One region of the Pseudonocardia abyssalis genome, then DNA from elsewhere that is predicted to be linked to it. Evidence: predicted binding sites of a transcription regulator. Region 1 holds the regulator's gene; each other region holds the start of a gene.
What was found. Region 1 encodes LexA, which represses DNA repair genes until DNA is damaged. Its sites were predicted from a motif close to CGAACACGTGTTCG; they were not measured.
Positions count from the first base shown of each region.

Region 1 (7,144 bases):
CACCAAGGAGGTCGGGACGCCCGCCGGGGTGTACCGGCCCACCTCGGCTCCCGAGGGCAGGGGGCCGTTCCCGCTGGAGCGCGTGGCGCAGGTGTCGCTGCCCGTCTCCGACACCGAGGGCGGGCCGGTCGGCGGGATCGGGTCGCGCACCGTCACGGGGGCCGCGATGTCGACCGACGGGCGGGTCGTCGCGCTGCGCACGTACACCGACGCCTGGCTGTTCCCCGTCGTCGACGGCGACATCGCGACCGCGCTGCAGGGCGAGCCCGCGCGGGTGCCGCTGGCCGGGGAGCCGCAGGGCGAGGCCGTGACGTTCGAGGCCGACGGCACGCTGCTCTCGGCCTCGGAGACCCGCGGCGGGGTGCCGGGGGAGCTGCGCGCGGTGCCCGGGGCCGCCGCACTGGCCGCGCAGCCGTTCACCCCGCCCGCAGACACCCCCGCGGAACCCGTGGCCGAGCCCGCACCCGAGTGGCTGCCCGCCCTGATCGGCGGCGGGGTGGCCGTGGGCCTGCTGGTGCTGCTCGCCGCGGCGCTCTCCTGGCGGGCCCGGCGCCGCTGAGCCGGTGATGGCGCCCGGCGGGGGGGCTGTGGGAGCGGACGGATGCCGCCGGATCCTCTGTCGGGGCCGGTGATCGCTGCTGGCTGCACGCTGCCGCCCCCGGTGGGGTCGGTGATCGGGTTCGGCCGCACGTACCGGCCCTCGCGGGGGCCATGGTGTGCGGTGTGCCGCGATCACGGGCGGGCGGCGGGCGACGTTTCCCGGACGTAACCGGCGCGGCCCCCTGCGCGGTTACGGTGATCGTGGCCGAAGGAGGCGCGCGGTGCCGATCGTCACCGGTTACGAGGACACGCCGGGCGGGCACGACGCGCTCGTCCTGGGTGCGCAGCTGACCCGGCTCACCGGGCTGAGTGCGGTGGTGGCCACGGTCTACCCGACCGACGCACGGGGTCTCGCGGTGGTCGCCCGCGACCCGCGGTGGCGGGAGAAGGCGCGCAAGGTCGCGGCGGCCCGGTTCCAGCAGGCGCGCCGGCTCATCGGCGACGGCTGGGGCGACGACGAGCCGGAGTTCGTGGCCCTCACACCCGGCTCCGTGGCCGACGTCCTCGCCGACCACGCCGACGACGTGGGGGCCGCCGTCCTCGTGGTGGGGTCGACCGGTCACGGCCTGCTCGGCCGCCTCGCCCCCGGCCGCACGGTGCAGCGGCTGCTGCCGCTCGCGCGCTGCCCGGTGGCGATCGCGCCGCGCGGCTACCGGCACCTCGGCACCGGCATCATGACCGTGGTGACCGTCGCCTACGACGGCAGCGCGGAGGCCGACCGGGCGGTGACCGTGGCCGTGCACCTCGCCGGCCGGACCGGAGCCGCGGTACGGGTCGTGACCGTCGCGGAGGACGCCGACGCCGTGCCGGCCGCCCAGGCGCTCGCGCACAAGGGCATCGCGTCGCTGCCGGTGGAGGTCGACGCCATCAGCGACGTCGTCATCGGCCCGGTGGCGGCCACGCTCGCCGCCCTGCCGGACCGCACGGACGTGCTGGTGGTGGGCTCCCGCGGCTACCGCTTCATGCAGCGGCTGCTGCTGGGCGGGGTGGCGGGGGTGCTGGTGCGCACCGCCCGCTATCCGGTGATCGTGGTGCCCGCGGGCGTCAGAGCCGCCGCAGGACCGTGACGACGCGCCCGAGCACCGTGGCGTCGTCACCGGGGATCGGGTCGTAGGCCGCGTTGGCCGGCATCAGCCACACGTGCCCGTCGCGCCGGGTGAACGTCTTGACCGTGGCCTCGCCGTCGATCATCGCCGCGACGATCTCGCCGTTCTCGGCGACGGGCTGCTGGCGTACGACCACCCAGTCGCCGTCGGTGATGGCCTTCTCGACCATCGAGTCGCCCCGCACCTTCAGCAGGAACAGGGTGCCCTCGCCGACGATCTCGCGCGGCAGCGGGAACACGCTCTCCACCGCCTGCTCGGCCAGGATCGGTCCACCGGCGGCGATCGTGCCGAGCAGCGGCACGAAGGCAGGCGTGGGCCGCTCGACGACCCCGGTGTCCGACGACGCCGCGTCGGGCTGCTCGTCGGGCGGGCGGACGTCGACCGCGCGGGTGCGGTTGGGGTCGCGCCGCAGGTAGCCCTTGCGCTCGAGGGTGCGCAGCTGGTGGTGCACCGACGAGGTGGACGTGAGGCCGACGGCGTCGCCGATCTCGCGGACGCTCGGCGGGTAGCCGTGGCGCTCCACCCAGTCGCGGATGACCTCCAGCACCTTGCGTTGCCGGGGAGTGAGGCCGACGGGGGCGCTCGCGGGGTCGGGGAACGTGCTCACCCGGGCGGTCGGCCCGGGGCGTACTCCCTCGTCGTCGCCACCCGTCGGGCCGGGCTCGTCCCGTGCCATGTCCTCGTGCCTCCTCGTCGGTACTGCTCGTCGGTACTGCTCGTCGGTACTGCTCGTCGGTACTGCTCGTCGGTACTGCTCATCGGTACTGCTCGTCGGTGCTGCTGATCGGGACCGGGCGGGCGATCCGTGCGGACCGGGCCCGTGTGTCGTGGACCCGACCGTAGCCCCGATTCCGGTTCTCGCCAAACACATGTTCGAACGACACGCCCCGTTCTCTCGATTCTGTCGGTGGTCGGTGGTACACATCGCTCAGCGATCGTTCGAACATGTGTTCCCGTTCGAACGGCCGGAGTGCGGGAACGGGTCCGAGCGAAGGGTGGAGTCCGATGCACGATCAGATCGAGGACGGAATGCGGTACGGCGGCACGGCACTGCGACCGCCCCGTCCCGCCCGGGAGCTCCCGAGGCGCGGGCGGGCCCACGGGCCGCGGCCGGTGCGGCCCGTGCAGCCGCTCCGTGCCGTGCGGCCGGCGCAGCCCGCCCGGCCGGCCGGCGGGTCGGCGGGGGAGCGGGCGCACCGCGGCGAGCGGGTGCTGCTGCGCACCGTCCCGGTGCTGCCCGCGAAGGTCCTGCGGCGCCGGCGGGTGGCCGCCGCCGTCGGCACGGCGCTCCTCACGGCCGCGATCGTCGTCCTGCTGGGGTTGCTGGCCGACGTCGCCGCGGCGGCCCGGCACTCCGGTGCGCCGGACGTGAGCAGCACCTCGCGCACGCCGGTGGTGACGTCGCCCGTGCAGGTGGCGGGGGTCCTCGGGGGCTGACGCTTCGCGTGCGGGTCGGCGGTGCGGTGCGCCTGCGTGCCCGTTCGGACGACGCGACGCCACCGATAGGGCCTCCCGGCTTTTCCTGCCCCCACATGTTGTGGTTACATGGGCGTCGTTAGCCCAGGGATGGGGTTCCGGTTCGTCGGAGGGGGTTGTCCGTGCGCTGCCCGTTCTGCCGCCACTCCGACTGCCGGGTCATCGATTCCCGCGAGGTCGACGACGGGGTCGCCACCCGCCGCCGGCGCTCCTGCGCCTCCTGCGGGCGCCGGTTCACCACCGTCGAGGAAGCGGTGTTGGCCGTCGTCAAGCGCAGCGGGGTCACGGAGCCGTTCAGCCGCGACAAGGTCGTCAGCGGTGTCCGCCGGGCCTGTCAGGGCCGGCCCGTCGACGAGGACGCGCTGGCGCAGCTCGCGCACCGCGTCGAGGAGGCCGTCCGCGCGGGCGGCACCGCCGAGATCCCCAGCCACGAGGTCGGCCTGGCGATCCTCGGCCCGCTCCGCGACCTCGACGAGGTCGCCTACCTCCGGTTCGCGAGCGTCTACCGGTCCTTCTCCTCGATCGAGGACTTCGAGAAGGAGATCGCCGACCTGCGCGACACACCCGCGCGCGACACACCCGCCCGCGCCGCGCCCGTCTGACCAGTCCCACCGATCGGCGGCCCGGTCCGGCCGCCCGACGCACCACCGCGCCGTCACCGCACCCGACACCGTTGAATCGGACGTCGCGCACTCCCGTCATCACCGCCATCACCGCACCAGTCGTACTTGGCGCGCCCCCAGGACCCCGGTCCGTCGTGCGCGCAGGAGAGGGAACACCCATGACCGAGACCGTCGGCACCGCGTCCGGACGCGGGAAGAAGGCACCCCGGGCCACCCGGCCCGCTGCGGGCCTCACGATCGAGCGGATCCACACCACCGCCGGCGTGCACCCCTACGACGAGGTCACCTGGGAACGCCGCGACGTCGTCATGACGAACTGGCGCGACGGCACGATCAACTTCGAGCAGCGCGGCGTCGAGTTCCCGAGCACCTGGTCGGTCAACGCCACCAACATCGTCACCAGCAAGTACTTCCGCGGCGCGGTCGGGGCGGTGGAGCGCGAGTCGAGCCTGCGTCAGCTGATCGACCGCGTGGTCGGGGTCTACCACCGCTCGGGCCTGGACAACGGCTACTTCGCCACCGACGCCGATGCCGAGGTGTTCGCCCACGAGCTCACCTGGATGCTGCTGCACCAGGTGTTCAGCTTCAACTCCCCGGTCTGGTTCAACGTCGGCACGACCTCGCCGCAGCAGGTCAGCGCGTGCTTCATCCTCGCCGTCGACGACACGATGGAGTCGATCCTCAACTGGTACCGCGAGGAGGGGCTGATCTTCAAGGGCGGCTCCGGCGCGGGCCTGAACCTCTCCCGGATCCGGAGCTCGAAGGAGCTGCTCTCCTCGGGCGGCACCGCCTCCGGGCCGGTCTCGTTCATGCGCGGCGCCGACGCCAGCGCGGGCACCATCAAGTCCGGCGGGGCCACGCGCCGCGCGGCGAAGATGGTCGTCCTCGACGTCGACCACCCCGACATCGAGGAGTTCGTCGAGACCAAGTCCAAGGAGGAGGCCAAGGTCCGCGTACTGCGCGACGCCGGGTTCGACATGGACCTCGGCGGCTCCGACATCACCTCGGTGCAGTACCAGAACGCCAACAACTCCGTCCGGGTCACCGACGAGTTCATGCGGGCCGTCGAGGCGGGCACCGATTTCGGGCTCCGCGCGCGGATGACCGGTGAGGTCATCGAATCGGTCGACGCGAAGAAGCTGTTCCGCGGAATCGCCGAGGCCGCGTGGGCCTGCGCCGATCCCGGTATCCAGTACGACGGCACCATCAACGACTGGCACACCACCCCGGAATCGGGCCGGATCTCCGCGTCCAACCCGTGTTCGGAGTACATGCACCTGGACAACTCCAGCTGCAATCTCGCGTCGCTGAACCTGCTCACGTTCCTCGGTGACGACGGCCAGTTCGACGCCGCGCGTTTCCAGAAGTCGGTCGAGCTCATCATCACCGCGATGGACATCTCCATCTGCTTCGCCGACTTCCCGACCGACCCGATCGGCGAGACCACCCGCGCGTTCCGACAGCTCGGGATCGGCTACGCCAACCTCGGCGCGCTGCTGATGGCCACCGGCCACGCCTACGACTCCGAGGGCGGCCGGGCGCTGGCCGCGGCCATCACCTCGCTGATGACCGGCGCGTCCTACAAGCGCTCCGCCGAGCTGGCCGGCGTCGTCGGCCCGTACGAGGGCTACGCCCGCAACGCGAGCGCCCACCAGCGCGTCATGCGCAAGCACGCCGCGGCCAACGACGACGTCCGCACGTTCCCGGCGAGCTCCGGGATCCACAAGCTCGCCACCATCGCGTGGAAGGACTGCCTGGCGGCGGGGGAACGCAACGGCTGGCGCAACGCGCAGGCCTCGGTGCTCGCCCCCACCGGCACCATCGGCCTGATGATGGACTGCGACACCACCGGCATCGAGCCGGACCTCGCGCTGGTCAAGTTCAAGAAGCTCGTCGGTGGCGGGTCGATGCAGATCGTCAACCAGACGGTGCCGCGGGCGCTGACCAAGCTCGGCTACCAGGCCGAGCAGGCCGAGGCCATCGTCGAGTACGTCGGCGAGCACGGGCACGTCGTCGACGCCCCCGGCCTGCGCACCGACCACTACGAGGTCTTCGACTGCGCGATGGGCGAGCGGGTCATCGCCGCCATGGGCCACGTCCGCATGATGGCCGCGGTGCAGCCGTTCCTGTCCGGTGCGATCTCCAAGACGGTGAACATGCCGGAGACGGCCACCGTCGAGGACGTCGAGCGCGTGTACCTGGAGGGCTGGAAGCTCGGCCTCAAGGCGCTGGCGATCTACCGCGACAACTGCAAGGTCGGCCAGCCGCTCTCGGCGGGCAAGTCGGCGAAGTCCTCCGGCGGGGGGGAGAAGGAGACCGTCACCGTCGTCGAACAGCGGCCGGTGCGGCGTCGCCTGCCCAAGAAGCGGTCCAGTGAGACGGTGTCGTTCACCGTGGGCGGTGCCGAGGGCTACCTCACCGCGGGCGCCTACCCGGACGGCGGCGTCGGCGAGATCTTCGTCAAGCTCGGCAAGCAGGGCTCCACGCTGTCGGGCGTGATGGACGCGTTCTCGATGTCGATCTCGGTGGGCCTGCAGTACGGCATCCCGCTGGAGTTCTACGTCTCGAAGTTCTCCAATCTGCGCTTCGAGCCGGCGGGCATGACCGACGACCCGGACCTGCGCATCGCCACCAGCGTGCTCGACTACCTGTTCCGCCGGCTCGCGCTCGATCACCTGCCGTACGAGAAGCGCGCGCAGCTCGGCATCTTCTCCGCCGACGAGCGCACCGCGCAGGTGGCCGACCAGTACGGCGAGACGGTCGACGTCGAGGGCCTGCGCCAGGGCGTGGAGACCGAGCCGGTCGCCGGCCCCCCGGCAGGTTCGTCGAAGGCCCCGGTGGAGGTCGGCAGCTCCACCGAGCTGCTCGAGCTGCGCATGGGCAAGGCCGCCGACGCGCCGCTGTGCATGACCTGCGGCACGAAGATGCGCCCCGCGGGCTCCTGCTACCTGTGCGAGGGCTGCGGCAGCACCAGCGGCTGCAGCTGAGCACCGCCGACCCCGCCGGGGTGCTCCCGGCGGGGTCAGGTGGCGTTGCGCTCGCCGACGGTGTGCAGGGTCTCGGCCGGTTCCGGGTCGCGCAGCAGCTGCCGCCACTGCTCCGCGCTCCACCGCGCCGGGGTGGTCGTCGCGAGGAACTCCTCCAGCAGCGTGACGAAGCGCAACGGGTCGGTGTGGAAAGGGAAGTGCCCGGCGCCGTCGAAGATCTCCAGGCGGCTGCCGGGCATCGCGTCGTGGGCGCGGTGGGCGTGCGCGATCGGCACCACGGCGTCGCGGGCGCCCCAGACCAGCATCGTGGGCATGCCGCGGGTGAGGTAGCAGCGGTCGAGCATCGTCACCA
Region 1 covers NZ_JADQDK010000001.1:2,899,254-2,906,397, reverse strand. The annotation lists gene I4I81_RS14100 (SdiA-regulated/phytase-like domain-containing protein) at 1-559, shown strand, start outside; gene I4I81_RS14095 (universal stress protein) at 822-1,667, shown strand; gene lexA (transcriptional repressor LexA) at 1,645-2,382, opposite strand; gene I4I81_RS14085 (hypothetical protein) at 2,829-3,143, shown strand; gene nrdR (transcriptional regulator NrdR) at 3,305-3,784, shown strand; gene I4I81_RS14075 (vitamin B12-dependent ribonucleotide reductase) at 3,964-6,792, shown strand; gene I4I81_RS14070 (alpha/beta fold hydrolase) at 6,828-7,144, opposite strand, start outside.

Region 2 (7,144 bases), 1.8 Mb from region 1:
GTGGAGGTCGCCGGGCGGCGCGCCGACGTCATCGCGAAGGCCGGGGTGGCACTCGTGCCGCAGGGGCGCCGCGTGTGGTCGACGCTGACGGTGGGGGAGCACCTGTCGCTGTCGTCGCGGTCCCGGAAGGGGACCTGGACGGTCGACGGCATCCTCGATCTCCTGCCCCGCCTGCGGGAGCGCCGCAGGCAGCTCGCCGGGCAGCTCTCCGGGGGGGAGCAGCAGATGCTCGCGGTCGCGCGCGCCCTGTTGACGAACCCGCGGCTGGTGCTGCTCGACGAGCCGTCCGACGGCCTCGCGCCCGCGATCGTCGAGCAGATCGGCGGGGTGATCACGACGATGCGGGCCGAGGGCGTCGCCGTGCTGCTCGTCGAGCAGGACCTGCACCTGGCGTTCGGCGTGGCCGACGAGGTGGCGGTGATGGCCCGCGGCGAGATCGTGCACCGCGTCCCGACCGCCGACTTCCGCCGCGACCCGGACACGGCCCAGCGACTGCTCGGGGTGGCCTGAACCTCCACCGCACGCCGGTCCGGCTCACCTCGTGACGTCGCGTGCGGGCCGCACGGCGCAGACCCACGGCGAGCTCGCAGAGCGCCGGCGGTCTGCGCGGTGACCACCCGCTCTGCGAGGTGGTCGTCGCGGTCAGGTCCGTCGCGTGGCGACCTCGTCGGAGAGCCACCCCACCAGCGAGGTGCTCACCCCTGCCACGCGTCACGGAGTGGTGGAACTACGGTTCCGGCCCGATGTCGGACGGGTGACGATCACCCCGGCAACCGGTACGGTCCCGGCACCGCATGATCATGGGAGACGAAGGATGACGCTGCACCGCCTCCGGGTGCTGCCGCGCGACGTCGACGCCGACGCGCTCGGGCTGCTGCTGGACGCCCCCGCGCCGCCCACGCTCGCCGAGCTGGTCCTCACCCACGGCGACGCCCGGCTGGTCCTCGGCGTCCTGGGTGCCTCGCACGCCGTCACGGCGACCGCGGGTTCCGCGCGGCTCACCGAGCAGGTCTCCTGCGACGCCGTCGCCGCAGGCGGTCGGCCCCTGCCGCGCAGCGCCCGGGCCGGGGCGTACCGGTTGACGTCGGAGAGCCGGACGGTCCCCGCGGCCGAGCTGGCGGCCACTGCGTCGGCGCTTCGGCGCAGTGCCACCGACGACGCGTCCTGGGTGTGCGGAGCGTTCCCCGGTGACGGCGCGGCGCTCACCGCACTCACCGGCGCCCCGCTCGACGGCGGCTGGACCTGGCGCACCTGGCACCTCTACCCCGGACCCGAGGAGGGCGTGATCGTGACGACGCGGAGCAGGTGGACCCCGTGAAGCGACATCTGGCGGGCGCGGCGGTCGCGCTCGCCCTGCTGACCGGATGCGGCGCAGGCTCGAACGTGCGCAGCTTCCTCGACGACACCTTCGACGAGCAGAGCGAGTCGGGCGACACCAGCACCTACCTGGCGACCGCCCCCGCCACCGCCGCGGCGTCGCAGATCGCCGGGGCGGTGCCGCCCGCGGCGCAGGCCAGCGACTCGGGCAGCGAGTACCTGCGCTACGACGACGACATCGTCGTGGTCAGCCCGGCGAGCGGCGGCAGCACCGTGCGGGTCGAGGACCTCGACGGGGCCTACCGCGACGGCTCCTACGCCTACCTCGGCCAGGGATTCACCCCCGGTTCCCCGGCCGCCACCGACGATGACGACGACGACGTGAAGTGAGGATGATCTTCGCCATGGAGTTCGGATCCGTGGACGCCGGCCTGCTCGGCCAGGGCGTCCTCGCCACCCTGCTGTACTTCGTCATCGGCTTCGCCGTGCTGGCGCTGGGCTTCGTCGCGCTCGACGTCCTGACGCCCGGCAACCTGCGCAGGCAGGTCTACACCGACCGCAACCCCAACGCGGCGATCCTGCTCGCGTCCAACCACCTCGCGCTGGCGCTGATCGTCGTCACGGCCATCCTGACCAGTGACGACTCGCTGGGCCAGGGCCTGGTCGACTCGCTGGTCTACGGCCTGCTCGGGGTGGTCCTGCAGGGCGTCGCGCTGCGGCTGCTCGACGCGTTCGTGCCGGGTCATCTGCGGGCCCTGGTCACGGAGCCGCGGATGTGCGGCGCGGCGTGGGCGGTGGGGTCGAGCCTGCTCGCGATCGGGGCGGTGAACGCGGCGGCCCTGTCGTGACGGTGCCGCCCCGACCGGTCGCGCCGTGACGCGCGGTCCCGCGGCGGCGTCGTGACCGCGCCGCCGGTGCTCGCCGTCCCCGACGACGCGCCGCCCCTGGGCTCACGACGCGCCCGCCCGCTGCTCCTCGCCGCGGTCGCGGTGTGCGCGGCCTGCGGGCTGGTCTACGAGCTGGTCCTGCTCACCCTGGCCGTCACCCTCGCGGGCGGCGGGATCGCGGTCACGTCGCTGATCGTGGCCGGGTTCGTCGCCGCGCTGGGCGTCGGGGCGCTGGCGGCCAAGCCGCTGCTGCCGCACGCCGCCACCGCGTTCGTCGCGATCGAGATCGTGCTCGGGGTCGTCGGCGGGCTGTCGGCGACCGCGCTCTACGTCGCGTTCTCCTTCCACGGCACGAGCAGTGCCGTGCTGGTGCTCGCCACCGCCGTCATCGGGATCCTGGTCGGCGCCGAGGTGCCGCTGCTGATGACGCTGCTCGCGGGCGACGGGCGCTCCGCGGGGCGGCTGGTCGCCGACCTCAACGCCGCCGACTACGCTGGCGCGCTCGTCGGCGGCCTGGCCTGGCCGTTCGTGCTGCTGCCGCTGGTCGGGCAGATCCGTGGGTCGGCGGTCACCGGCATGGTGAACCTGGTGGCCGCGGCCGTCGTCGCGGCGTTCGTGCTGCGCGGACAGCTGGGGGTGCGGGCTCGGGCCGTCGCCACGGCGGCGCTGTTGCTCGCCGCCACGGTCCTCGCCGTGCTGCTGGTGCAGGCGCAGGACATCGTCGAGACGTCGCGGCAGCGGCTCTACGCCGACCCGGTCGTCGCCGATCTGACCTCGGCCTACCAGCAGATCGTGCTCACCGAGCGCGGCCCCGACCTGCGCCTCTACCTCGACGGCGACCTGCAGTTCTCCAGCGTCGACGAGCACCGCTACACCGAGGCGCTCGTGCACCCCGTGCTGTCCCGCGACCCCGGGCGCGTCCTGGTGCTCGGCGGCGGCGACGGACTCGCGGCCCGCGAGCTGCTGCGCCACCCGTCGGTGACCGAGGTCGTCCAGGTCGAGCTGGATCCCGCCGTGCTCGACCTCGCCCGCACCCGCCTCGCCGACCTCAACGACCACGCCCTCGACGACCCGCGTGTCCGGCTCGTCGTCGACGACGGGTTCCGCTGGCTGCGCGAGGCCGCGCCCGGCACCTTCGACGCGGTCATCGTCGACCTGCCCGACCCGGACACCCCGACCCTCGGACGGCTGTACTCCACCGAGTTCTACGGGCTCGTCGCGCGCTCGCTGGCCCCCGGCGGGCAGCTCGTCGTGCAGTCGGGGAGCCCGTACTCGACGCCGCAGGCGTACTGGCGGACGGTGTCGACGATCGCGTCGGCGGGGCTCGGAGTCACGCCGTACCACGTGCACGTGCCCAGCTTCGGCGACTGGGGCTTCACGCTCGCGCAGGTCGGCGGGCCGCCGCCGCTCGCGCTGTCGCCGCGGGCCCCGGCGCTCCGCTTCCTCGACGAGGCGGGGCTCGCCGCGGCCGCGGTGTTCCCCCGCGACCGGCCGCGCCTGGACCTGGAGCCGTCCACCCTGGACCGCCCGCTGATCGTCGACGACACCCGGGCCGGATACGTGCGCTGATCAGGCCGTGTTCAGGACGGTCCGGATCGGTACGGCGTCGCGGAGCAGGCGGGTGACCGGGGTGTTGTCGACCTCGGCGGAGAGCTGCTCGCGCAGGTCCGGCTCCACGACCGCGCCGACGGTGACCGTGCGCACGAGGACCGGGGTCGCACCGCCCTGCACGGCCACCCGCACCTCGACCTCGCCGGGCGGGACGTGCCAGCGCTGCAGGAACGTGCGCACCGACATCACGGTGCACGACGACAACGACGCCGCGAGCAGTCCGAACGGCGTGGCGCCCGTCGGCTCGGGGCCGGCGTCGAGCGGGATGTCGCAGCTCAGTCCGAACCCGTTGACGTCGACCTCGGCGGTGCGCCCGTCGCCGTCGGGGAGACGGGCGGTGGACCAGACGTTCGGCTCTCCCACAGGCGCAGAGTAGCCCGGGGAGGGTTCCCCGGCGGTGTGCGCCAGGGTGGGCGCGTGGACGACCTCACCGCGGCCTGGACCAGCTGGACCGCCACCCTCGCCGCCGCCGGGTTCGACCCCCGGCCCGGGCTCCGCCCGCCCGCCGACCCCGCCGGGGTCGCGGCGGCGCAGGCACGCACGGGGATCCGGTTCCCGGCCGACCTGGCGGCGCTCTACACCCTCGCCGACGGGCAGGGCCGGACCCCGGAGGACCCGCAGGTCTTCCCGCAGTACCGCTTCCTGCCCGTCGCCGACGCCCTCGTGGTGTGGGGCGGATGGGACGACGTGCGCCGGCACGAGGGCGCGGACGGGATGGCCGACCACGCCGAGCACGTCACGGTGCGCGCCGGCGACCCGGTCCGCAGGGAGTACTGGCTCCCGGGCTGGTGGCCCCTCGCCGAGGACGGCGGCGGGAACGTACTCGTCGTCGACACCGACCCGGCGGAGGGCGGGACCGTCGGTCAGATCGTGGTCGCCGGACCGGACGAGGACGAGCGCCGCCGCCTCGCGCCCGGTGTGACGGAGTATCTGCGCGCGCTCACGGCCGCGGACCTCGTGGTGGACGGGGTGGGCGACGGGGTGTTCTGGTGGGACGCCCCCGAACTGCGCTGACCCCGCCCACCCGCGAGTCGCTGGTTCCGCGCCCGCGAGTCGCTGTTCTCCCGCCCGCGAGTCGCTGGTTCCGCGCCCGCGAGTCGGCGTTCTCCCGCCCGTGAGTCGCTGGTTCCGCGCCCGTGGGTCGTCGGTTCTGAGCCCCGGGTCGCCGTCCTTCCGCCCGGGAGCCATTGACCACCGACCTCATGGGCCGTCCGGCGCAACCCGACGACCGGTCGGCGTCGGATCGCGTTCGTGACGGACGGCGCCGCGACCGGTGTCGATCACCCCGATCGGCGTCCCGGGGCCGGGTGACCTGGGGTTCCGCGGGGGAGCGGGGTGCGGTCGCACGACCGGTCGAACGTCTGTGCGATCCTCGGCGTCGGCGCGTGATTGTCGGTGGGCCTGCCTAGCATGGGGAGGACCGGCGAGAGCACCGCCGCTTCGCCCCACTCCGGCTCACAGGAGGCCCTTCCGTGGCGGATCGACTGATCGTGCGCGGCGCCCGCGAGCACAACCTGCGCGGCGTCGACCTCGACCTGCCGCGCGACAGCATGGTCGTGTTCACCGGGCTGTCCGGTTCGGGCAAGTCCAGCCTGGCGTTCGACACGATCTTCGCAGAGGGCCAGCGGCGGTACGTCGAGTCGTTGAGCGCGTACGCGCGGCAGTTCCTCGGGCAGATGGACAAGCCCGACGTCGACTTCATCGAGGGGCTCTCCCCCGCGGTCTCGATCGACCAGAAGTCGACGAACCGCAACCCGCGCTCCACCGTCGGCACGATCACCGAGGTCTACGACTACCTGCGCCTGCTCTACGCCCGTGCCGGCATCCCGCACTGCCCGGTCTGCGGGCACGTGATCGAGAAGCAGACGCCGCAGCAGATCGTCGACCAGGTCCTCGCGATGGAGGAGGGTGCCCGGTTCCAGGTGCTCGCGCCCATCGTGCGCACCCGCAAGGGCGAGTTCGTCGACCTGTTCGACCAGCTCCAGACGCAGGGCTACTCGCGCGTTCTCGTCGACGGCACCGTGCACCAGCTCACCGACCCGCCGAAGCTGAAGAAGCAGGAGAAGCACGACATCTCCGTGGTGGTCGACCGGCTCTCGGTCAAGGGCTCGGCCAAGCAGCGGCTCACCGACTCCGTCGAGACGGCGCTGCGGCTGGCCGACGGGCTGATCGTGCTCGACTTCGTCGACCTGCCGGAGAACGACCCGCACCGCGAGGTCAAGTTCTCCGAGCGGATGTCGTGCCCCAACGGCCACGCGCTCGCACTCGACGAGCTGGAGCCCCGCACCTTCTCCTTCAACTCCCCGTACGGCGCCTGCCCGGAGTGTAGCGGCATCGGGATCAAGAAGGAGGTCGACCCCGAGCTGGTCATCCCCGACCCGGACGCGAGCCTCGCCGGCGGGGCCATCGCGCCGTGGGCGGGCGGCCAGTCCGCGGAGTACTTCGGGCGGCTGCTGGAGGGCCTGGCGAGCGCGATCGGGTTCCGGATGGACACCCCGTGGCGCAAGCTGTCGGCCGCCGAGCAGAAGGCCGTCCTGCACGGCAGCGACGACCAGGTGCACGTGCGCTACCGCAACCGCTACGGCCGCGAGCGCTCGTACTACGCCAGCTACGAGGGCGTCATCCCGTTCCTGGAGCGCCGGCTCGACCAGACGGAGTCCGACTCGCAGCGCGAGCGCTACGAGGGCTACATGCGCGACGTGCCGTGCCCGGTCTGCAAGGGCGCGCGGCTGCGGCCCGAGGTCCTCGCGGTCACCCTCACCCACCGCGACCAGGGCGAGCGGTCGATCGCCGAGATCTCCGCGATGTCGGTCTCGGAGTGCTCGGCGTTCCTCGGCGGCATGGTCCTCGACCAGCGTCAGACGATCATCGCGGGCTCCATCCTCAAGGAGGTGCAGGCCCGGCTCGGCTTCCTGCTCGACGTGGGGCTGCACTACCTCTCGCTGTCCCGCGCGGCCGGTTCGCTGTCCGGTGGCGAGGCGCAGCGCATCCGGCTGGCCACGCAGATCGGGTCCGGGCTGGTCGGGGTGCTCTACGTCCTCGACGAGCCGTCGATCGGGCTGCACCAGCGCGACAACCGCCGCCTGATCCAGACGCTCGTGCGGCTGCGCGACCTGGGCAACACGCTGATCGTCGTCGAGCACGACGAGGACACCATCCGCGCGTCCGACTGGGCCGTCGACATCGGTCCGGGGGCGGGGGAGCACGGCGGGCACATCGTCTACAGCGGCCCCGTCGACGGGCTGGAGTCCCACGACACCTCGCTCACCGGCGCCTACCTGTCCGGACGCCGCTCGATCCCGGTCCCGGAGTCGCGCCGCGCGATCGAC
Region 2 covers NZ_JADQDK010000001.1:1,119,896-1,127,039, forward strand. The annotation lists gene I4I81_RS05390 (ABC transporter ATP-binding protein) at 1-510, shown strand, start outside; gene I4I81_RS05395 (DUF2617 family protein) at 815-1,318, shown strand; gene I4I81_RS05400 (DUF4247 domain-containing protein) at 1,315-1,707, shown strand; gene I4I81_RS05405 (DUF350 domain-containing protein) at 1,722-2,165, shown strand; gene I4I81_RS05410 (polyamine aminopropyltransferase) at 2,217-3,773, shown strand; gene I4I81_RS05415 (OsmC family protein) at 3,774-4,178, opposite strand; gene I4I81_RS05420 (SMI1/KNR4 family protein) at 4,233-4,829, shown strand; gene uvrA (excinuclease ABC subunit UvrA) at 5,288-7,144, shown strand, end outside.
Region 2: a site for LexA is predicted at 5,170-5,183, ahead of uvrA (excinuclease ABC subunit UvrA). Genes of this name have one in related genera too.

Region 3 (7,144 bases), 2.4 Mb from region 1:
TTCCACGGTCCGCGACCGACCTGCAGCCGATCGTGACGGTCGTCGCCGCGCCGACCGCGTCACGCGCAATTGCCGGGCCAGGCGGCGGGGGCTAGCGTTCCGCCGTGGCAAAGATCGCGTCATCGAAGATCCAGTCCCTGCCGCAGGCCGTGTCCGAGCTCGTGCACGACGGGGACGTCGTCGCGCTCGAGGGCTTCACGCACCTCATCCCGTTCGCGGCGGGACACGAGATCATCCGTCAGGGCCGTCGGGATCTCACGCTCGTGCGCATGACCCCCGACCTGGTCTACGACCAGATGATCGGTGCGGGTTGCGCGTCGAAGCTGGTGTTCTCCTGGGGCGGCAACCCCGGTGTCGGGTCCCTGCACCGCATGCGCGACGCGCTGGGCGCCGGCTGGCCGGTGCCGCTGCAGATCGAGGAGCACAGCCACGCGGGGATGGCCAACCGCTACGTCGCGGGGGCGTCCGGGCTGCCGTTCGCGGTGCTGCGCGGCTACGCAGGCACGGAGCTGCCCGAGCACACCGACACGATCTCCACGGTCACCTGCCCGTTCACCGGCGAGGAGCTCGCCGCGGTGAAGGCGCTGAACCCCGACGTGTCGATCGTGCACGCGCAACGCGCCGACCGCGCGGGCAACGTGCAGTTCTGGGGCATCCTCGGCGTGCAGAAGGAGGCGGTGCTCGCGGCGCAGCGGGCGATCGTCACCGTCGAGGAGATCGTCGACGAGCTGACGCCGGTACCCGGTGCGGTCGTGCTCCCGAGCTGGGTGCTCGACGCGGTGGTGGTGGCCCCCGGCGGCGCCGCCCCGTCCTACGCCCACGGCTACTACGACCGCGACAACGCCGCGTACAAGGCGTGGGACAAGGTCAGCCGGGACCGCGAGGCGTTCTCGGTGTGGCTCAAGGACCTGAAGGAGAACGCGTCGTGACGACCGCAGAGCTCACGTGGACCGCCGACGAGATGATGAGCGTCGCCGCGTCGCGCGCGCTGCGCGACGGCCAGGCGTGCTTCGTCGGGATCGGGCTGCCGTCCACCGCGGCCAACCTCGCCCGCCGCCTGCACGCGCCGGACCTCGTCCTGATCTACGAGTCGGGCACCATCGGCACCGAGCCCGACGAGCTGCCGCTGTCCATCGGCGACGGGATCCTCGCCGAGTCCGCGCTGTCGGTCGTCTCGGTCCCGGAGATCTTCAACTACTGGCTGCAGCCCGGGCGGATCGACGTCGGCTTCCTCTCCGGGGCCCAGATCGACCGGTTCGGCAACATCAACACCACCGTCATCGGCGAGTACGCCGAGCCGTCGGTGCGGCTGCCCGGGTCCGGCGGGGCGCCGGAGATCGCGGCGTCGTGCCGCGAGGTGATCGTCGTGATGCGCCAGCGGCTGCGGGCGTTCGTCAGCCAGGTCGACTTCGTGACGTCGGTCGGCCACGGGTCCGGCCCGGGCGACCGCGCCCGCCTCGGCCTGCGCGGCGCCGGACCGGTCCGGGTCATCACCGACCTCGGCGTGCTCGAACCCGACCCCGAGTCGGCGGAGCTGGTGCTCACGGCTCTGCACACCGGCATCACGATCGAGCAGGTGCACGCGGAGACCGGCTGGGAGCTGGAGATCTCGCCCGACCTGAAGATCACCGCACCGCCCACCGAGAAGGAACTCTCGACGCTGCGCGGGCTGAAGACGGTGGGCGCGTCGTGACCGTCGCCCTGCACCACGTCGACGAGGGCCCGCGCGACGCGCCCGTGATCGTGCTGTGCGGTTCGCTCGGCTCCACCGTCGAGATGTGGAGCCCCCAGGTCGAACCGCTGACCGAGCGGTTCCGGGTGATCCGCGTCGACCACCGCGGCCACGGCGGCTCGCCCGTCCCGCCCGGTCCGTACACGATCGCCGACATGGCGGGCGACGTCCTGGCCCTGCTCGACTCACTCGGCCTCGACCGCGTCGCCTACTGCGGCCTGTCGATGGGCGGGTGCGTCGGCATGCACCTGGCGTCCGAGGCGCCCGAGCGGATCAGCGCGCTGACGCTGTGCTGCACGTCGTCGTACTGGCCGGACCCGAGCGTGTGGGTCGACCGGATCGCCGCCGTCGAGTCCGGCGGCACCGCGCCGATCGCCGCGACGATCGTGTCGCGCTGGTTCACCCCGTCCTTCGCCGACGCTCGTCCCGAGGTCGTCGCCGGGGCCGTCGGACAGGTCGCGATGACGCCCGACGACGGGTACGCGTCCTGCTGCGCGGCGCTGCGCGACTTCGACCACCGCCCGCGCCTCGGCGCGATCACCGCCCCCACGCTGGTGATCGCCGGCTCCGCGGACCCGTCGACGCCGGTCGAGCCGCACGCGCGCACGATCGTCGAGGGCATCCCGGGTGCCCGACTGGAGGTCCTCGACGCCGCGCACCTCGCGACGATTGAGCAATCGGAGCAAGCCGCTGAGCTGATCGCCGGCAACTCCACAGCGTGACCAACCCCTCCGTTTAGCCAGGCCTGCCGCCGCCTATTCTGAGCCCGACGGAGGTACCGGGGTCGACGAGGAGCTCGGGATCGGACACGAGCTCCATCGGAGGCGATCGCACGTGCTGAACGACCGTGAGAGACAGGTCCTCGCCCGGATCGAGCACCACCTGGCGATCACCGATCCGGAGTTCATCCAGCTCTTCCGGGCTGCGACCCCGCGCCGCGCCGGCGTCAACCCCAGCCTTCTCCTGGTGCTCGGGCTCGCGCTGATGGTGCTCGGGTCCGCCGTCATGGCGGTCCCGGTCGCGGTGCTCGGCATGGCGGTGGCCGCGGGTGCACTGGTCGTCGCCTTCCAGCGCAACGGCGCCGCGGGCTTCAGTCCCGCCTGAGGTCGTCGACGTGGGTCTCCGCCCACGCCCGTAGCGGCGCGAGCGCGGCGCAGAGGCCGCGGCCGCGGTCGGTGAGCGTGTAGCTCACCGACACCGGGACGGTGGCCTCCACCGCCCGGGAAACCAGGTCGTGGTCCTGCAGCCGGCGCAGTGTCTGCGTGAGCATCTTCTGGCTGACGCCCTCCACCGCCCGCCTGAGGTCCGCCGTGCGCGTCTCCCCGCCATCGTGCAGAGCGATGAGCACGAGCACCGACCAGCGGTCGCCGATCACGCCCATCAGCCGGTGCGTCGGGCACTGGGCGCGCATCACGATCTCGTCGCCGGTCTCGCGTCGGGTGGGCACCACCAGGTACCTATAGCACGCGGAAGTGCGGTCTTCCGGCTGCGGACCGGCCGTCCTAGCGTCGTGGACATGAGCCTCCCCGGACCCGACGCCGTCATCCGGACCGTCGCCGAGCAGGCGGTCATCACCTCACCGGTGATGACGACCGTCATCGTGGCCCCCGGCTCGACCACGGAGCAGGAGTACGGGCTGTTCGAGGTGCGTCTGTCGCCGGGTGCGCCCGGCGCGCTGCCGCACTACCACGAGGGGTTCAGCGAGTCGTTCTACGTGCTGTCCGGGCGCCTCGCGGTGCGCACCGGCGACCTGTGGACCTCGGCGGGCAGCGGCGACCTCGTCCGGGTGCCGCGCCGCGGCGTGCACGCGTTCCGACCCGACGGCGACGACGAGACGCGCTTCCTCATCCTGTTCACCCCGGCCGGGCAGCCCCGCGAGGAGTACTTCGCCGAGATGGCGGCGTTGGCCGACCGGGACGTGCCACCGACGACCGCGGAGATCGACGCGATCGCGCTGCGGCACGACCAGGTCAACCTCCGCTGACCGGCCGACCTGCGCTGAGCCTCAGCCGTGGGCGAGGTCGGCGAACCGGCTGTAGTGCAGCTGGTGCGCGACGACGATCGTGGTGGTGGGCCCGTTGCGGTGCTTGGCCAGGATCAGGTCGGCCTCGCCCGCGCGGGGGTCGTCGCGCTCGAACGCGTCAGGGCGGTGCAGCAGGATCACCATGTCGGCGTCCTGCTCGATCGAGCCCGACTCTCGCAGGTCCGACAGCATCGGCCGCTTGTCGGTGCGCTGCTCGGGGCCGCGGTTGAGCTGGCTCATCGCGACGACCGGCACCTCGAGCTCCTTGGCCAGCAGCTTGATCTGCCGGGAGAACTCCGAGACCTCCTGCTGGCGCGACTCGACCTTGCGGCCGGAGGTCATGAGCTGGAGGTAGTCGAGGATGATCAGCTTCAGGTCGTGACGCTGTTTGAGCCGCCGCGCCTTCGCCCGGATCTCCATCAGCGTGAGGTTGGGCGAGTCGTCGATGAACAGCGGCGCCTCGCTGATCTCGCTCATCCGCCGCGCCATGCGCGTCCAGTCCTCGTCGCTCATCCGGCCGGCGCGCATGTCGGCCAGCTTGATCTGGGCCTCGGCCGAGAGCAGGCGCATCACGATCTCGGACTTGCTCATCTCGAGGGAGAACACCGCGCTGGTCATGCCGTGCTTGATGGAGCACGAGCGTGCGAAGTCGAGGCCCAGCGTGCTCTTGCCCAGACCCGGCCGGGCCGCGACGACGATCATCTGGCCCGGGTGCATGCCGTTGGTGACCGCGTCGAGGTCGGCGAAACCGGTGGGCACGCCGACCGACGCCCCTCCGCGGGACCCGATCGCGTCGATCTCGTCCATCGTGGGCTGGAGGAGCTCCTCCAGCGCGACGTAGTCCTCGCTCGTGGAGCGGTCGCTGACGTCGTAGAGCGTGGCCTGCGCGCGGTCGACGACATCGGCCACGTCGGCGCCGTCGGCGCCGTGGTAGCCCAGCTGCACGATGCGGGTGCCGGCCGAGACCAGCCGCCGCAGGATCGCCTTCTCCGCGACGATCTCGGCGTAGTAGGCGGCGTTGGCCGCGGTGGGGACCGTGGCGATGAGCGTGTGCAGGTAGGGGGCCCCGCCGAGGCGGATGAGGTCGCCCTTGCGCTGCAGCTCCGCCGAGACCGTGACGGCGTCGGCGGGCTCGCCCCGGCCGTAGAGATCGAGGATGCAGTCGTAGACCGTCTGGTGGGCGGGCTTGTAGAAGTCGTCGGGGCGCAGCACCTCGACGACGTCGGCGATGGCGTCCTTGCTCAGCAGCATGCCGCCGAGGACGGACTGCTCGGCCGTGAGGTCCTGCGGGGGCTGGCGGTCGAACGGCGAGCCACCCTCGCCGCCCTCGCCCGCGGGCCGCAGCGGACGGTCGGAGCCCGGCCGTCGCCCGGCCGGCCGGTCGTCGGTCAGTGCCATGCGTGCGCCACCTGTGTTCGGGTCACCCGGATCCGGCTCATACGCAGCGTCACCCCCACTTCCAGTATATCGAACGAGCGTTCGAGACGCACGGGCGAACTCCCGTCCACCGCTCGGTGAACGGTCGGCGTCGCCCGGCTCGTCGATCGAACCTGCGTCCGAAGGTAGGCGCTCGGACCGCACCCGCCTAACAGGCCTGTGCACGAACCTGGGGAGGACCTGTGCACGGATCGGTGGATGCCCTGGACGGCGTCGGGAGCGTGCTGTGGACAAAGTGGGGACAACTCGCCGATAAGCGGTATCTTCGCAGCTCAGAGCATGATCGGTGGTTGTGGACAACATTGTGGGCGTGTCGCGCGACACGCCGCCTTCGGCGTGTCGCAACGATCCCCACCCGGCGCATCGGGACGGTCACTCGTCGACGCGGGCGTACCCATCCGGCGTGTCATCGCGCGCCGCGGGGGCAGGGCGCCGCGACCCGTCGAGGAACGACGCCGGGGCGGGACCCGGGCGCGGAGCCCGGACCCCGCCCCGGTGACGGTGCGTGATCGGTGCCGGTGAACCGGCGGGTACTGCTACTGGCCGACGACGGCGACCCGGACCTCGGCGGTGACCTCGGGGTGCAGCCGGACCGTGACCGCGTGCGAACCCGTGGTCTTGATCTGCGGCACGTCGACGGCGCGCTTGTCGAGGGCGGGACCGCCCGCGGCCCGCACGGCCTCGACGATGTCGGCCGTGGTGACGGAGCCGAACAGTCGGCCCGAGTCGCCGGCGGCCTTCGCCTTCACGGTGACGCTGAGGTCACCGAGCTGGGTGGCGACCTCCTTGGCGTGCCCGAGGTCGCGGATCTGCCGCGCCTGCTGGGAGCGCTTGATGGACGCCACCTGCTTCTCCGCGCCGCGGGTGGCCGTGATGGCCAGCGAGCGGGGGAGCAGGTAGTTGCGGCCGTAGCCGTCCTTGACCTCGACGATGTCGCCGGGCGCACCCAGGTTGGGCACGTCGGCGGTGAGGATGAGCTTCATCTGGTCAGTCCTCGCTTATCGGGCGGTCGAGGTGTAGGGCAGCAGGGCCACCTCGCGGGAGTTCTTGACCGCGACCGCGACGTCACGCTGGTGCTGACGGCAGTTGCCGGTGACGCGACGGGCCCGGATCTTGCCGCGGTCGGAGATGAACTTCCGCAGCAGGCCGGTGTCCTTGTAGTCGATGTCCTGGGCCTTGTCCTTGCAGAACGCGCACACCTTCTTCTTCGGCTTGCGCAGGACGGGCTTGGCCATGGGGGTACTCCTGGTGGTTCTCGGTCACCGCGCGCGAGCGCGGGAGGGGGTGGATCTAGAAAGGGGGCTCGTCGTCGGCGGCGGGGCCGCTCCCGGCGGGCGGGGCGGAGCCCCACGGGTCGTCGTTCTGGCCACCGCGGGAGGATCCGCCGCCGCCGTTGTAGCCGCCGCCACCGGAGCTGCCTCCGGATCCGCCGCCGCTCCCGCTGCCGCCGAAGCCCCCGCCGTCGCCGCTTCCACGGCTGACCTTGTTGACCTTGGCGGTGGCGTACTTGAGCGACGGGCCGACCTCGTCGACCTCGAGCTCCACGACGGTGCGCTTCTCGCCCTCACGGGTCTCGAAGGAGCGCTGCCGCAACCGACCGGACACCATCACGCGCATGCCACGCGTGAGCGTCTCGGCGACGTTCTCGGCCGCCTGGCGCCACACGTTGCAGCGCATGAACAGCGCGTCGCCGTCCTTCCACTCGCCGGAAGCGCGGTCGAAGGTGCGCGGCGTGGCCGCGACGGTGAAGTTGGCGACCGCCGCGCCGGACGGGGTGAACCGCAGCTCCGGATCGGCGGTGAGGTTGCCGACCACGGTGATGACAGTCTCGCCGGCCATCGGGCCCGCCTCAGCTCGCCGCGGCGACGGCCGCGACGGCGGGCGCCGGGGCGGTCCGCTTCTTCTTCGGCTCGCGACGCAGCACCTTGGTGCGCAGCACGGACTCGTTGAGT
Region 3 covers NZ_JADQDK010000001.1:5,253,543-5,260,686, forward strand. The annotation lists gene I4I81_RS25775 (CoA transferase subunit A) at 105-929, shown strand; gene I4I81_RS25780 (CoA-transferase subunit beta) at 962-1,693, shown strand; gene pcaD (3-oxoadipate enol-lactonase) at 1,690-2,454, shown strand; gene I4I81_RS25790 (DUF3040 domain-containing protein) at 2,567-2,836, shown strand; gene I4I81_RS25795 (winged helix-turn-helix transcriptional regulator) at 2,823-3,182, opposite strand; gene I4I81_RS25800 (cupin domain-containing protein) at 3,249-3,716, shown strand; gene dnaB (replicative DNA helicase) at 3,738-5,153, opposite strand; gene rplI (50S ribosomal protein L9) at 5,729-6,175, opposite strand; gene rpsR (30S ribosomal protein S18) at 6,191-6,427, opposite strand; gene I4I81_RS25820 (single-stranded DNA-binding protein) at 6,483-7,031, opposite strand; gene rpsF (30S ribosomal protein S6) at 7,042-7,144, opposite strand, start outside.
Region 3: a site for LexA is predicted at 5,224-5,237, ahead of dnaB (replicative DNA helicase). Genes of this name have one in related genera too.